3 regions of the Burkholderia sp. FW306-1C-G01B genome follow, and region 1 is predicted to be linked to each of the others. Evidence: riboswitches for the same ligand, from Rfam matches in the RefSeq annotation. Region 1 holds a riboswitch; each other region holds the start of a gene.
The links. A riboswitch is a leader RNA that binds a small molecule or an ion and turns the genes downstream of it on or off. The one in region 1 is predicted to bind cobalamin.
Positions count from the first base shown of each region.

Region 2: another riboswitch for cobalamin. It lies ahead of AC3WLY_RS21420 (TonB-dependent receptor domain-containing protein); the one in region 1 lies ahead of AC3WLY_RS29270 (HoxN/HupN/NixA family nickel/cobalt transporter).
Region 3: another riboswitch for cobalamin. It lies ahead of AC3WLY_RS07315 (CbtB domain-containing protein); the one in region 1 lies ahead of AC3WLY_RS29270 (HoxN/HupN/NixA family nickel/cobalt transporter).

Region 1 covers NZ_JBYSWZ010000017.1:172,910-177,913, forward strand. Annotated here, with positions in the region: gene cobW (cobalamin biosynthesis protein CobW) at 1-1,004, opposite strand, end outside; gene AC3WLY_RS29270 (HoxN/HupN/NixA family nickel/cobalt transporter) at 1,030-2,088, opposite strand; cobalamin riboswitch at 2,276-2,539, opposite strand; cobalamin riboswitch at 2,664-2,901, shown strand; gene cobA (uroporphyrinogen-III C-methyltransferase) at 3,012-3,821, shown strand; gene AC3WLY_RS29280 (cobalamin biosynthesis protein) at 3,818-4,195, shown strand; gene cobO (cob(I)yrinic acid a,c-diamide adenosyltransferase) at 4,230-4,832, shown strand; gene AC3WLY_RS29290 (cobyrinic acid a,c-diamide synthase CobB) at 4,835-5,004, shown strand, end outside.
Region 2 covers NZ_JBYSWZ010000010.1:237,265-242,268, forward strand. Annotated here, with positions in the region: gene AC3WLY_RS21415 (FecCD family ABC transporter permease) at 1-925, opposite strand, end outside; gene AC3WLY_RS21420 (TonB-dependent receptor domain-containing protein) at 965-2,863, opposite strand; cobalamin riboswitch at 2,926-3,179, opposite strand; gene AC3WLY_RS21425 (ATPase) at 3,334-3,684, shown strand; gene AC3WLY_RS21430 (cell division protein ZapA) at 3,681-3,995, shown strand; RNA gene ssrS (6S RNA) at 4,077-4,258, shown strand; gene AC3WLY_RS21440 (EVE domain-containing protein) at 4,370-4,831, shown strand.
Region 3 covers NZ_JBYSWZ010000002.1:664,205-669,208, reverse strand. Annotated here, with positions in the region: gene AC3WLY_RS07325 (inorganic phosphate transporter) at 1-1,443, opposite strand, end outside; gene AC3WLY_RS07320 (histidine phosphatase family protein) at 1,624-2,211, opposite strand; cobalamin riboswitch at 2,266-2,403, shown strand; gene AC3WLY_RS07315 (CbtB domain-containing protein) at 2,437-2,646, shown strand; gene AC3WLY_RS07310 (CbtA family protein) at 2,660-3,388, shown strand; gene AC3WLY_RS07305 (LysR family transcriptional regulator) at 3,410-4,318, opposite strand; gene metE (5-methyltetrahydropteroyltriglutamate--homocysteine S-methyltransferase) at 4,445-5,004, shown strand, end outside.

The DNA.
Region 1 (5,004 bases):
AAACGGCTCGCGCGCGTTTCGCCGTCCTGCCAGCGACGGTCGAAATAGCTGTCGAAGCGGCGGCCGACGCCCTGGATCACGAGCCGCATCGGCGCGCCGGGCAGCGCGGCGAAGCCTTTCGCGCGATAGATCGTGTGCGCTTCGACGACACGCTGCAGCGCCGCGATCGTCGCTTCGCGCGTGCCTGCGTCGCCCGATACGACCACCGAGTCGAAGTCGTCGTGATGGTGATCGTGATCGCCGTCGTCGGCCGAGCCGTGATGGTCGTGGCGCAGGTGGATCGTTTCCTCCGACGCCGATTCGAGCCCGAGCAGCATCGCGAGGTCAAGCTCGCCGCGCGTCGCGCGCACGATCTTCACCTGCGGCGGGATCTCGTCGCGGATCGCGGTTTCGATCTGCGCGAACTGCGCGTCGCCGACGAGATCGGCCTTGTTCACGATCACGAGATCGGCGGACGATAGTTGATCGGCGAACAGCTCGTGCAGCGGCGATTCGTGGTCGAGGTTCGGGTCGGCGCGGCGCTGCGCGTCGACGGCCTGCGGGTTTTCCGCGAACTGGCCGCTCGCGGCCGCCGGCCCGTCGACGACGGTCACGACTGCATCCACTGTGAAGCTGTTGCGGATCGTCGGCCAGTTGAACGCCTGCACGAGCGGCTTCGGCAGCGCGAGTCCCGACGTCTCGATCAGCACGTGGTCGATGTCCGCGCGGCGCTCGACGAGCGCTTCCATCACCGGATAGAACTCTTCCTGCACGGTGCAGCACAGGCAGCCGTTCGCGAGTTCGTAAAGCTGGCCCGACGCTTCGTCCTGCGCGCCCTCCGCATCGTCGCAGCCGATGCCGCAGCCCTTGAGGATTTCGCCGTCGATGCCGAGCTCGCCAAATTCGTTGACGATCACCGCGATGCGGCGGCCTTCGGCGTGCTGCAGGATGTGGCGCATCAGCGTGGTCTTGCCGCTGCCGAGAAAGCCCGTGACGATCGTGACGGGCAGCTTGCGTAGGGTCATGGAATATCCAGGGTCGTAAGGGGAGTCAGGCCGAGATCGTCACGTCGATCTCGTCGTAGCGCTTTAACCGGTAGATCAGGGCCGACACGAGCCAGCATGCGAGGAACAGGCCGATCACGACGTAGCCGAGCATGCCGAAGTGCGACGCCACCATCGACGCGAAGTCCCACACGGGGCCCTGCAGCGACAGCTTGTCCGCGAGCAGCGCGAGCACCTCGATGCCGCCGATCAGCGCGGCGACCAGCACCGACACGAAGGTGATCGTCATGTTGTAGTAGATCTTGCGGATCGGCCGCACGTACGCCCAGCGATACGCGCCCATCATCAGGATGCCGTCGGTCGTGTCGACCAGCGTCATGCCGGCGGTAAACAGCATCGGCAGCGCCATCACGGACCAGAACGACAGACCGCCCTGCACCTGCGCCGCCGAGATGCCGAACAGCGCGATCTCGGTCGCCGTATCGAAGCCGAAGCCGAACAGGAACCCGACCGGATACAGGTGCCAGCTGCGCGACACGAGCCGGAACAGCGGACGGAACAGACGCGCGAGCACGCCGCGCTGGTTCAGCAGCAGGTCGAGATCGGCGTCGACGATCGGCTCGCCGCGCCGTGCGGCGCGAAACGTCCGGTAGACGGAAATCAGGATCAGCAGGTTCGCGATCGCGAGCACCAGCAGGAAGAACGCCGACACGCTCGTGCTGATCACGCCGCCCCACGCCTTCATGCTCTCGAAGCGCGCGAGCGACGCGGCCGTGAGCGCGACCACGACCGACATCACGATCACGACCGTCGAGTGGCCGAGCGAGAAGAACAGGCCCGCGCCGAGCGGGCTGCGGCCCTCCTGCATCAGCTTGCGCGTGACGTTGTCGATGGCCGCGATGTGGTCGGCGTCGACCGCATGGCGCAGCCCGAACACGTACGCGAGCAGCGCGGTGCCGAGCAGCACGGGCTGGCCGTGGAAGGCGGCGAACGCCCAGATCCACGCGCCTGCGTTGAAGGCGATCAGCAGCGCGTAGATCGCGACGATCTTGCCGCGCAGCCCGGACGGACTGTCGTTGAACAGGCGAAACAGCGAATCGAGCATGACGCTCCTTTGCGAACGGTCGACATGAAGAATGCCAACACGGCCGTCGCTGCTCGCCCCGTGCGGTCCGGCCCTTCATCGCGCCGGATCATGCGCACTCGCGCAGGCGGCCGGACGACGGGAATCGGGAAACGCTCGGGTGTCGGGCACGCTGCGGCCGTGGACGATGCGCCGCCTCCCCGCGGCGCTGAACCCCAACGTTTAGGCCGGTATCCGGGCTGACGAACACGCCGCTTCGCCTTCCCGGATGCGCAGGGCATCCAGTGGCGGTCGTCCGCATGCACGCGGCATGCGGCGAAGCGGCGCTGCATCGCGGCGGGCACGATGCGTTCGCTTACCGTTGCGGGGGCAGCACAGGTTGGCTCGACTGCGACGCAGGCAGGCTCCCTGTTTCCCGTTTAACTGCGCACGCCGGAGGGCGCGCGCGAGCACCAAAACGCGTGCGAGTGTAGGCGTCGGGGGCGGGAGCGTCAAGGCGGCGCGGCCCGCCGAACGGCGGCTTGCATGGCCGCCGCGCCATGCCGGAGGCCGCTTCCGGCATCGGCGAAGCGGGTTCGCGCGGGCGGATCGCTGTGCTATCGTAGCGCCGCGTTCGGTGCTCGCATGCGCATTCCGCGCATGCAGTTAAACGGGAAACAGGAGGCGGAGGTCCGCCCGGCCTGTGCTGTCCCCGCAACGGTACGCCGCCCGCGCGACGCGCTTCCCCGCGCTCGCGCCCATGCCGCCCACGATGCCACTGCCCTTCAGCCGGGCGGGAAGGCCGCGGCCTGGCAAGCGGCCAGCCCGGATACCGGCCGACGCAAGGGGCGAGCCCGACGCTCGCCGAACGCCCGATCCGCGGGGGACGGATGGGGTGCGCATTCCACCCGCGTTCGCGCGGGCTTCGCCCGATCCGTCATGCATTGCCTGTCCGCCGGCCGCCGATGTGCCGCCCGCCGTCCCCTTTCCACTGTTTCGACACGGTGCGCGCCGTGCCGCGCGCGATGAGCCGCGCCTGGCTCATCGGCGCCGGCCCCGGCGACGCCGAGCTGCTGACGCTCAAGGCCGTGCGCGCGATCGGCGCGGCGGACGTGCTGCTCGTCGACGATCTCGTGAACCCCGACGTGCTGCGCCATGCGCGCGCCGACGCGCACATCGAGCATGTCGGCAAGCGCGGCGGCCATGCATCGACGCCGCAGGAAGCGATCGTCGCCGCGATGCTCGCGCACCTGCGCGCCGGCCGCAGCGTCGCGCGGCTCAAGGGCGGCGATCCGTTCGTGTTCGGCCGCGGCGGCGAGGAACTGGCCGCGCTCGGTGCGGCCGGTTTCCCGGTCGAGGTCGTGAACGGCATCACCGCAGGCATCGCCGCGCCAGCCGCGCTCGGCATTCCGGTCACGCAGCGCGGCGACGCGCAGGGCGTGATCTTCGTCACGGGCCACGGCGCGGGCGCCGACGAGCCCGACTGGCGCGCGCTTGCGGCCACGCGCATGACGATCGTGATCTACATGGGCATCCGCCGGCTCGACACGATCGCGGCGGCGCTGCGCGACGGCGGCCTGCCGGGCGATACGCCGTGCGCGGCGATCGAGAACGCGACGCGCCCCGAACAGCGGCACGTGCTCGCGACGCTCGACACCGTCGTCGAACGCGTCGGCGCGACCGGCATCGGTTCGCCGGCGATCGTCGTGATCGGCCGCGTCGCGGCGCTTGCCGACGATCCGTCGGTACGTGCGGCGCTCGGCGGCGGCGCATGATGCGCGTCGCGCTCGGCGTCGGGTTCCGCGCGGGCGTGACGGCCGCGCAACTCGATGCCGCGATCCGCGCGGCGCTGGCGCTCTACCCGGCCGCCGAACCGGCGCTCGTCGCGACGCTCGCCGACAAGGCGCGTGCCCGCGCGCTGCGCACGCTGTGCGCGCGACGCGGCTGGCCGCTCGTCGCGTTCGACGCGGCGCAACTCGCGAGCCGTCCCGAACTGGCCGCGAGCGGCCCGTCGGACGCCGCGCTCGCACGCTTCGGCGTCGCGGGCGTGGCCGAGCCGTGCGCGCAGCTCGCGGCGCCGCACGGCCGGCTGCTGGGCCCCAAATCCATCCGGAACGGCGTGACGGTCGCACTCGCCGGCCCGCTCTGAACCCTTTGTTTCGCTTTCGACAGGACGATTCCCGATGAAGACCGATTCCGAATCCCATCAGCGGATGGCCGAGCGCCGCCGTGCCGGCCACGAGAAGAAGCAGGCCGCCGCCACCCATGAAAAAGGCCTGCTGATCGTTCACACCGGCAACGGCAAGGGCAAGAGCACCGCTGCGTTCGGCATGGCCGTGCGCGTGCTCGGCCACGGCATGCGGCTCGGCGTCGTGCAGTTCATCAAGGGCGCGCTGCACACGTCCGAGCGCGACTTCCTCGGCGCGGTCGCGGAATGCGACTTCGTGACGATGGGCGACGGCTACACGTGGAACACGCAGAACCGCGACGCCGACATCGCGACCGCGCGCAAGGGCTGGGACGAGGCGCGCCGGATGATCGAAAGCGGCGACTACCGGATGGTGATCCTCGACGAGCTGAACACCGTGCTGAAGTACGAATACCTGCCGCTCGACGAAGTGCTCGCGACGCTGGTCGCGCGTCCGGAGTCGGTGCATGTCGTCGTCACCGGGCGGCACGCGCCCGACGCGCTGATCGACGCGGCCGATCTCGTCACTGAAATGCGGCTCGTCAAGCATCCGTACAAGGAGCAAGGCGTGAAGGCGCAGCGCGGCGTGGAGTTCTGAGCGTGCCCGCCTGCCCCGCACTGTTCGTCAGCGCGCCCGCGTCCGGCCAGGGCAAGACGTCGGTGACGGCCGGCCTCGCGCGGCTGCACCGCCGGCTCGGCCGCCGCGTGCGCGTGTTCAAGACCGGGCCCGATTTTCTCGATCCGATGCTGCTCGAGCGCGCGAGCGGCGC
Region 2 (5,004 bases), on a different contig from region 1:
GCAGTTGCGCGGGCGCGATCGCGGTGCGCGCGAGCAGGTCGGCCGCCATCACGCCGCCGCCGCCCGCGAGCATCGCGGCCGGCAGCAGCATGCGCTGGTCGTTGCCGAATGCGAGCCGCAGCGCGTGCGGCACGACGAGGCCGACGAAGCCGATCGTGCCGGCCGTCGTCACCGCGGCCGCCGCGGCCAGCGACGCGACGAGATAGATCCGCACGCGCAGGCGCGCGACGGGTACGCCGAGCGCGAGCGCGGTCGCGTCGCCACGCAGCAGCACGTTCAATTGCGGCGCGGCCGGCAGCGCGACACATGCGGCCAATAGCAGCGCGCCCCACGCGAACCACGGTGCGGTCACGCCGTTCAGGTCGCCCGTCAGCCAGAAGATGATCCCGCGCAACCGCGCATCGGGCGCGAGCGACAGCAGCAGCGTGACGAGCGCGCCCCACCCTGCCGCGATCACGACACCGGTAAGCAGCAGCCGCGGCGACGCGTCACGCGAGTCGCCGCGCCACAGCTCGCGGCGCGCGAGGCCGAGCACGAGCGCAACCGACACGAGCGCGCCGGCGAACGCCGACGCATCAACGAGCCACCACGCACCGCCCGCGATCATCGCGACAAGCGCAAACCCGGCCGCGCCGCCGGACACGCCGAGCACGTACGGTTCCGCGAGCGGGTTGCGCAGCAGCACCTGCAGCAGTGCACCGGCAAGCGCGAGCAGCGCGCCGCATGCAAAGCCCGCGAGCGCGCGCGGCAGGCGCAGCGTGCGGACGATGTCGGCGAACAGCGCGTCGCCGCCATGCGGCACGAGCGACGCGAGCGCCTGCCACGGCGACATCGGCACGCTGCCGATCGACAGCGACGCGACGAACAGCAACGCGACCGCGGCGGCCAGCGCGGCCCAGATCGCGGCGGCGCGCGCGGCGCTCATGCCGCGCACGGCGCTGCGCACGACGCGCGGCGCATCCGCTTACTGCTGCTGCCAGCCGAGCGTGACATAGGCGCCGCGCTTCGGCGTGTTGTAGGCGTATGCAAGCTCGTAGTCCTTGTCGAGCAGGTTATCGATGCGCGCGCTGACGTACCACGACTTCGTGATGTTGTAGCGCGCGGACAGGTTGACGATCCCGTAGCCGCCGAGCCGCCCGCCGCCCGGATCGTTGCGCGCGCCGCTCACGAGCCATTCGCCGCCGACACGCCACGCGCCGAATGCGCGGTTCACGGCCATCGACGCGAAACGTCGCGCGCGGCGGTCGAGATCCTGATTCTGCGTTTCGTTGACCGGGTTCTGCAACGTGGCGGCAACCCGTACGTCGGTCGCGCCGACATGCCCCTGCCACGATCCTTCGAGCCCCTGCACCTTTGCGCTGCCGACGTTCTGCGCAATATAGTAGAAACCGCTCCCGTCGGGCCGATAGTTGATCAGGTTCGCGTAGCGCGTCTGGAACGCGGTGAGCCGCATCACGCCCACCGCATCGGACGCATACTGCAGCGCGGCCTCGATCGAATGGCTGTGCTCCGGCTGGATCGACGGATTGCCGGCCATCGGGTAATAGAGGTCGTTGAAGCTCGGCGCGCGAAACGCGTCCGAATAGCTCGCGGTCACCTTCCAGCGATCGGTCAGTTCAAGGCCGTAGCCGAGATAGTAGGAATTGGCGCCGCCGAAGTCCGAGTACTGGTCGCGGCGCAGGTTCGCCTGGAACTGCTGGCGGCCGAAGCGCCCCGAATAACCGATCCAGCCGGAATTCACGTGACGCTGCGGCGCGGCATACGCATTCGACATGAACTGCTGGTCGAGCCGCTCGTAGCCGGCCTGGATCAGGTGATCCGGTGCGATCCGGAAATCGTTCTGCCACGTGTACTGGCGGTTGTCGGTATTGAAGTGATCGGTATAGACGCCGTTCAGCGCCGACTGGCTGCGATCGTTGCCGGTCGACACGCTCAAGTGAGCGGTCCACCAGTCGGTCAGCTTGCCGTTCGCGAACGCACGCACCTGCTGCACGCGCGAATAGAGGTTGTTCAGGTCGGTCGGCACGCCCCACGCATTGTCGTAGCTGTCGTTGCCATTCGACTGGAAGTAGCTGACGCCCGCATCCCAGCGGTCGTTGAAGCGGTGGCGCAGCGCCGCGGTGATGCTCTCGTTCAGGTAGCCGTTCGCATTCGGGTTCGCATTCGGCTTCTTCGCCGGGTCGAGCGCGGAAAAACCGTTGTCCTTGTCGCGTGCGATCGACACGCTGAACGTCGTCTTCCCGTCGCCGTCGAGCCGGCCCGCTACGCCGGCCTGCTGCGTCTGAGTGCCGTAGCTGCCGACTCCGACCGCGAAGTTGAAGCGCGGCGGATGATTGCCGCCGTCCTTCGTGAACACCTGCACGACGCCGCCGATCGCGCCCGAGCCGTACAGCGACGACACGTTGCCGTTGACGATCTCGACGCGCTCGATCTGATCGAGCGGCAGCTGGCTCAGTTGCGCGGCACCGAGACTCGCGGAATCGACCCGCACGCCGTCGATCAGCACGAGCGACTGCGTCGACTCCGCGCCGCGCAGAAACATCGTCGCGCTCGCGCCGGGGCCACCGTTACGCACGATCTGCGCGCCGGGTGCGAACGCGAGCAACGTCGGCAGATCGGCGCCCGGATGCGCGGCGATATCCTGCGCGTCGAATACGGTGGTTTGCGGAATCGTGTCGGCCAGCGCCTGCGGCGCGCGCTGCGCGGTGACGACGACCGGTTCGAGCATGGTCGCAGCGGCAGGCCGGGCCGCTGGCGCGGCGGACGTTGCCGCGGGTACGGCGGGCGCCGAGGTCTGCGCGGCGGCGGCAAGCGGCAGTCCGCAGAGCGCGCCGAGCGCCGTGCGGACGATTGGGGTCAGCATGAAGATATCCCGTGAAGCACTGCGCGCCCCGCCTCCCCGCAGGCCGCGCGTCACGAAGCCCGTGCGGGCTCCCCGCCTCGGCCGGTATCCGGGCTGGCGGCGTACCGGCTCGCCTTCCCGCGCGATGACGCGCAGTGGCCCGCGCCCGCGTGCGAAACCTGCACGCGGAACGCGCCTGAGCCGGCCTGCGTCACTGGACGCGGCCGCTTACCGTTGCGGGGGCAGCGCAGGTTGGCGGCCTCCCGGCGGAGCCCGCTCCCTGCTTCCCGTTTAACCGCGCGTTCCACGCGCGAGCACCGAGGCGGCGCCAGTTTAGGAGCCGCTCGCGCGAGCGTCAAGGAAGCGTCCGGACCCGCACGTGGCGCGCCTATTCGCGGCAAGAAGCGGGGGTGTTACGACTGGAAACGTTACAGATGTCGGATTGCGCGTTATTCCGCGCTAAAATGCTGGGTCTTTAGAGGACGCAGCAAATGCTCAACGAACTCGAAACCCTATCTCAAAATATTGGCCGTCTGATTTCGCTGAACAAGCGCTATCACTCGGAACGGCTCGCGCTCGAGGAGCAGGTCGCGCAATTGCGCGCGGAAGCGGACACGGTCCGCGCGGAACTCGCGCAACTGCGCGATGAACGCAATGCGCTCGCGGCCGAGCGCGACACGCTGTCGGCAAAGATCGACGACGCACAGGTGAAACTGAACGCGATTCTCGAAAAGCTGCCGCGCTCGAAAAGCGCGGAGCAAGCCGACAACCAGCTCGACCTGCTGGATGCGCAGGCGCGTACGGATGGCGATGACGCGGCCAGCCACGGAGAACATGCATGAGTACCAAGCAGATCGAAGTCTCGATTCTCGGTCAGGCGTATCGTCTCGCCTGTTCGGCCGAGACCGAAGCGGCGCTGCTCGAGGCGGTCGCGCGCGTCGACGCCGAAATGTCGAAAATCCGCTCGAACAGCTCGGTACGCGGCACCGATCGCATCGCGGTGATGGCGGCACTGTCGCTCGCATCGGAATTGCTGCGGCTGCAAACGAGCGTGCGTCACGGTGAAGCATTTCCGGCGGAGGAAATCCGTCGTACAATGCACCAGATGAACGAACAGCTCGGCGCGGTGCTCGCACAGCACGAGACGCAGTAACGTTTTAATCGATGCGTCGATTCCCCTTGATCTCGGCGATCAACGGTGGTCAAATTGGCGCATCGAAACACAGTTCAGTCAGCTTCCCTGCCTGGTTCGCCAAGGTCATATATTCCTTGAACCAATGCCATGTGCACGGTTGCGGAAATTTGTAGCACGGGCGCGCGCGTCACTCTGTCTGATGTACCCGAAGTGCTGCTAACTGCGACCAATTCTGAACCTCAGGTTCAGGATGCCGGCCTAGCGGCCAAGGCGGGGGCCTATCCAACGGCATCGGGCGAGTCCCGGTGCCGTTTTCTTTTTCAGGGTCTGTTTGCATGTGCAACGCGCATGCAAACAGACCCTCATGCCTCCTACTGCGTCGATCACGATCCATGCAATACTGGCTGATGAAGTCCGAACCGGACGAAGCAAGCATCGACGATCTCGCCAACGCACCGCAGCGCTCGCTGCCGTGGACCGGCGTGCGTAACTATCAGGCGCGCAATTTCATGCGCGACACGATGAAGATCGGCGACGGCGTGCTGTTCTATCACTCGAGCTGCCCCGAGCCGGGCATCGCAGGCGTCGCCGAAGTATCGTCGACGCCCTACCCCGATCCCACGCAGTTCGATCCGAAAAGCCCCTATTACGACCCGAAGTCGACGCAGGAAGCGCCGCGCTGGCTGCTCGTCGACGTGCGCTATGTGAAAAAGTCGCCGCTCGTGCCGCTCGCCGCACTGCGCGAACACGACGAACTCGCCGACATGCGCGTGCTCGCACGCGGCAACCGGTTGTCGATCACACCGGTCACGCGCGCAGAATGGCGGTTCATCACCGAAAAGCTGATGAAGTAGGCGCACGCAGTAGGCGCACGCGCCAAACGTCAAATCTGGTCAGCACGCGCTGCCGCCGCGGAACTCGCGGGTCTTTCGCGCAGCCTAAGCAACCGCTGTCGGCCAATCGGGCCGGCTGTTGTTTTTTTCGCGCGGTACGCCCGCGTCGCGCACGCGTGATCCGCGTGCGCGCC
Region 3 (5,004 bases), on a different contig from region 1:
CAGCACGTGTGTCGTCGAAACGGGCAGCCCGTACACGTCGGCGGCGCCGATCGTCAGCATCGCGACGAGTTCGGCCGACGCGCCCTGTCCGTACGTCAAATGCTGCTTGCCGATTTTCTCGCCGACGGTCACGACGATCCGTTTCCAGCCGACCATCGTGCCGAGGCCCAGTGCGATCGCAACGGCAACTTTCACCCATGTCGGAATGAACTTGGTCGCGTGATCGAGTTGCTTGCGATAGTTGTCGATCGCGAGCTTGTCGTCAGCGGCAAGCGCGGGCTGGCCCGACTTCTCGATCAGGCGAATGGCTTCGGATACCAGATACATCGTGTTGCGCACGTTGTCGACGTCGCGCTGCGGCACGGCTGCCATCGAGCCCGACGCGCCGACCGCGGTCGCGAGCGACGTCGACAACTGCTGTACGGCCGGCAGCACGGCGGGCGTCAGTTCGCGACGCTGCACGTAGTGTTCGACGTCGGCGCGCGGGTTCGCGGACGGCGCGACGCCGTTCGTGTATTTCCCGAAGGTCGCGGCGGCCTGGTTCGCGACCGCAACGAAGGTCTGCGATTCGGCAGGCGTAACGGCCTTGTTCAGCGCATACGCGGTCGGCACCGTGCCGATCAGGATCAGCATGATGAGGCCCATCCCTTTCTGCCCGTCGTTCGAACCGTGCGCGAACGACACGCCCGTGCAGGTCAGGATCAGCAGGCAGCGAATCCAGAACGGCGGCGGCTGGTCCTTCGGCGGCTCCTTGTACAGCTCGGGAATCCGCACGACGGCCTTCAGCACGAGCAGCAGCAGCGACGCGCACAGGAAGCCGACGATCGGCGAGAGCAGCAGCGACTTGCCGACGCCGAGCGCCTGGCCCCAGTCGACGCCGCTCGTGCCCGACGGCCCGTGCATCAACTGGTTCATCAGCCCGACGCCGATGATCGAGCCGATCAGCGTATGCGAGCTCGACGAAGGCAACCCGAAATACCAGGTCGCGAGGTTCCAGACGATTGCGGCGATCAGCAGCGCGAACACCATCGCGAAGCCCGCGCCGCTGCCGACCTGCAGGATCAGCTCGACCGGCAGCAACTGCAGGATGCCGAACGCGACAGCGCCGCTCGAGACCATCACGCCGAGGAAGTTCCACATGCCGGACCAGATCACCGCGACGTTCGGCGTCAGCGAGTGCGTATAGATCACGGTGGCGACCGCGTTCGCGGTATCGTGGAAACCGTTGACGAATTCGAAGCCGAGCGCGATCAGCAGCGCGGCGCCGAGCATCAGGTACGGGAACAGCGATCCTTCGCGGACCGGCGACAGATCGGCGATCAGGTGCGTGGCGATATAGACGGCGCCGATCGCGAGCACCAGCAGGAAGAAGGCATAGCCGACCTGCCGGTTGCGCTCGACGGAGCCGCGATTGTTCGCGGCGGACGAAGCGGGTTGATTCATGGCGGCATCTCGTAAGGGAACCGCGTCCGATCCTAGCTGCGGCCAGCAGTCAGTTTGATGACAATCTAGACGACGAACGGTATGTCTTGCAGCGATGTAAGGTGAACGTCGGCATGCGACCGAGATGGGACACGTCGGCTCGCATCTCTGTCCACATAGTGAACACGACACGGCAGGGACTTACGCACCGGTGCCGCGCCGATCGTCGTTCGTCGTCAACGTCCAGCCGCGCGGCGATGCAACGAAGGTCGTGCACGACAGCGGCGCGACGTCGATGCGGGCTGCAGCGTAGGGAGCCATCCGCAGTGCGTGTGCGACGGCCGCGCGAACGATCGCCGCATGCGTGATCGCGACGATGTCGCGGCCAGGCGGCAGCGCGTTCAACCATGCGCCGACGCGGCGAGCGGCGGCTTCGAACGACTCTCCGCGATGCGGTGACGCAGACGGATCGGCGATCCATGCGCCCAGTTCGTCCGGCAGGTCGCGCGCGAGGTCGTGCAGCCGCTTGCCGCGCCAGTTTCCGTAGTCGATGTCGCGCAGCGCGTCATCAATGTCGGCAAGCAACCCGAGCGCATCGGCGGTCTGCCGCGCGCAGCGTGCGGGGCTGCACAGCACGAGCGAGCCGGCGACGCCTGCCCATCGGTTGCGCAGCGCGGCGGCGTCCGCGAGCCCGCGTGCATCGAGCGGATCGTCGTCGGGAAACGTGCCGGTGCGCATCGCTCGGGTCGATGCGTGTGCGATCAGGCGCAGCGAGGCATGCATGTTCATGTCGGTTTCCGGAGGGGCCGGAGCGGGTGCGCGGTCGTCCGCGGGCTTTCACTCCTTCAATACGCGGACGTTCGCGCGTACAATTCGCCCGATACGAAACGCGGAAGCCGGTGCAATCCCGGCGCGGTCGCGCCACTGTAACCGGGGAATCCCGATCCCGGAAGCCAGACCTGCCTTCGTACCCATCCAACATTTGCCGGGGCGCGATTCCCCTGAGGTGCATCCATGAGCGAAGCAGTGCTGAAGCCGGTTGTCGTGCCGGCACCCATCCCCGTCCGTGAACTGCTGCCGTGGGCCGTGTTCGCCGGCCTGATCCTGCTGCTCGCACTCTATTTCGTCGGCGCGGAACAAGGCGCGACGTCGCTCGTGCCGGGCATGGTCGTTCATGAATTCGTCCACGACGGCCGCCATCTGCTCGGCTTTCCCTGCCACTGACGCGGAGTACACGATGGTCGGAAAGCTGCTCATGCGCGGGATGCTCGCAGGCATCGCCGCGGGCCTCCTCACGTTCGGTTTCGCGAAAATCGTCGGCGAACCGCAAGTCGATCAGGCGATTTCCTTTGAAGAAAAGCTCGAGGCCGCCAAAGGCGACGTGCCGGAGCACGAGCACGAACTGGTCAGCCGCGACACGCAGGCCGGCCTCGGCCTGTTGACGGGTGTCGTGACCTACGGCGCGGCATTCGGCGGGCTGTTCTCGCTGGTCTTTGCGTATGCATACGGGCGAGGCGGCCGCCTTCCGGCACGGCCGCTGGCCGCGTGGCTTGCGCTGGCGGCATTCGTCGCGCTCGTGATCGTGCCGAACATCAAGTACCCGGCCAATCCGCCGTCGGTCGGCGATCCCGACACGATCGGCTATCGCACGGGCCTGTTCTTCCTGATGATCGCGATCTCGATCGCGACGATGGCGTTCTCGGTCAGCGTGCGCCGCCATCTGCTAGCGAAGCTCGGCCAATGGAATGCGTCGATCGTCGCGGGCCTCGTATTCATCGCGATCATCGCGGCCGTGCAGTTCGGACTGCCGTCGATCGACGAAGTGCCGGCCGCGTTCCCGGCCGCCGTGCTGTGGAAGTTCCGCGTCGCGGCCATCGGCATGCAGGCGATCATGTGGACGACGATCGGCCTGCTGTTCGGCGCATGGGTGGAACGCGACGAACGCATCGGCATGCGCGCCGCCTGACGCGCATTGCAACGGGCGTGCCTAGCGCAGCATGCGCGGCGCGCTCCACGTCGATTCGCGCGCCAGCGCGACGAACGCGGCCAGATAGTCGATCGATGCATCCGCTTCGCGGATGCCGAGGAAGATCTGCTTCGCGATCCCCTGCTTGCCGAGCTTGACCGGCACGACCGGCATCCGGTCCGCGTATTCGTCGGCGAGCCATCTCGGCAGCGCGGCCACGCCGCGCCCACTCGCAACCATCTGCAGCATGATGTCGGTCGTCTCGATCGACTTGTGGCGCCTCGGCACGATGCCGGCCGGCGTCAGGAACTGGTTGTAGATGTCGAGCCGGTCGGTTTCGACCGGGTACGTGATCAGGATCTCGTCGGTCAGTTGCTCGGGCGTCACGTAGTCGGCGTTGGCGAACCGGTGCGAGTCGGCGACCACCAGCACCTGCTCGTAGTCGAACACGGGATCGAAGCGCAGGCCCGGCTTGTTCAGCGGATCGGGCGTGACGAGCACGTCGATGTCGTAGCCGAACAGCGCACCGATGCCGCCGAACTGGAAGCGCTGCTTCACGTCCACGTCGACGTCGGGCCAGCGCGACAGATACGGCGACACGACCTTCAGCAGCCACTGGTAGCACGGGTGGCACTCCATCCCGATGCGCAGCGTGCCGCGCTCGCCCTTCGCGTACTGCCTCATCCGCTCCTCGGCGAGTTCGAACTGCGGCAGCAGCCGGTTCGCGAGCTTCAGCAGATATTGCCCGCCTTGCGTGAGCCGCAGGCCGCGGCCTTCACGATCCCAGATCGGCGTGCCGAGCTGCTGCTCGATTTTCCGGACGGTATGGCTGAGCGCCGACTGCGTGAGATGCAGCGCATTGGCGGCCGCGGTCAGCGAGCCCTGGCGCTCGACTTCACGAATGACGACGAGATGGAATCGTTCCAGCATGGATATCGCTCGCCCAACAGATGCATGAACAAATTTAATGGATGAATGAAATAATGCCATTTTATTTCATGGTTTGAAATCCCTATCATGGCTGCCGGACATTCACTACATCTGGACGGCAGCTTCATGGTCAGGACACACAACCTCGGTTTTCCGCGCATCGGCGCGAAGCGCGAACTCAAGTTCGGTCTCGAACGCTACTGGAAGGGCGAATCGTCGCGCGACGAGCTGAAGGCGCTCGGCGCCGAGCTGCGCCAGCGTCACTGGAACGACCAGCGCGATCTGGATCTGGCACCGATCGGCGATTTCGCGTTCTACGACCAGGTGCTCGACATGAGCTTCACGCTCGGCAACCTGCCGAAGCGCGTGCAGGGCTTCCACGGCGACGTGCTCGACAACTATTTCCGGGTTGCGCGCGGCCGTTCGGCGCAGTCGGCGCAAGAGCATGCGGCGTGCTGCGGCGGTGTCTCGGCCGGCGAAATGACGAAGTGGTTCGACACGAACTATCACTACATCGTGCCGGAATTCCACGCGGACACGAACTTCTCGCTCGACCCGTCGCGCCTGCTCCAGCAACTGGCCGAGGCGAAGGCGCAGGGTGTGAATGCCAAGCCGGTGATCATCGGCCCCGTCACGTACCTGTGGCTCGGCAAGGCGAAGGACGATTCCGATCGTCTCGCGCTGCT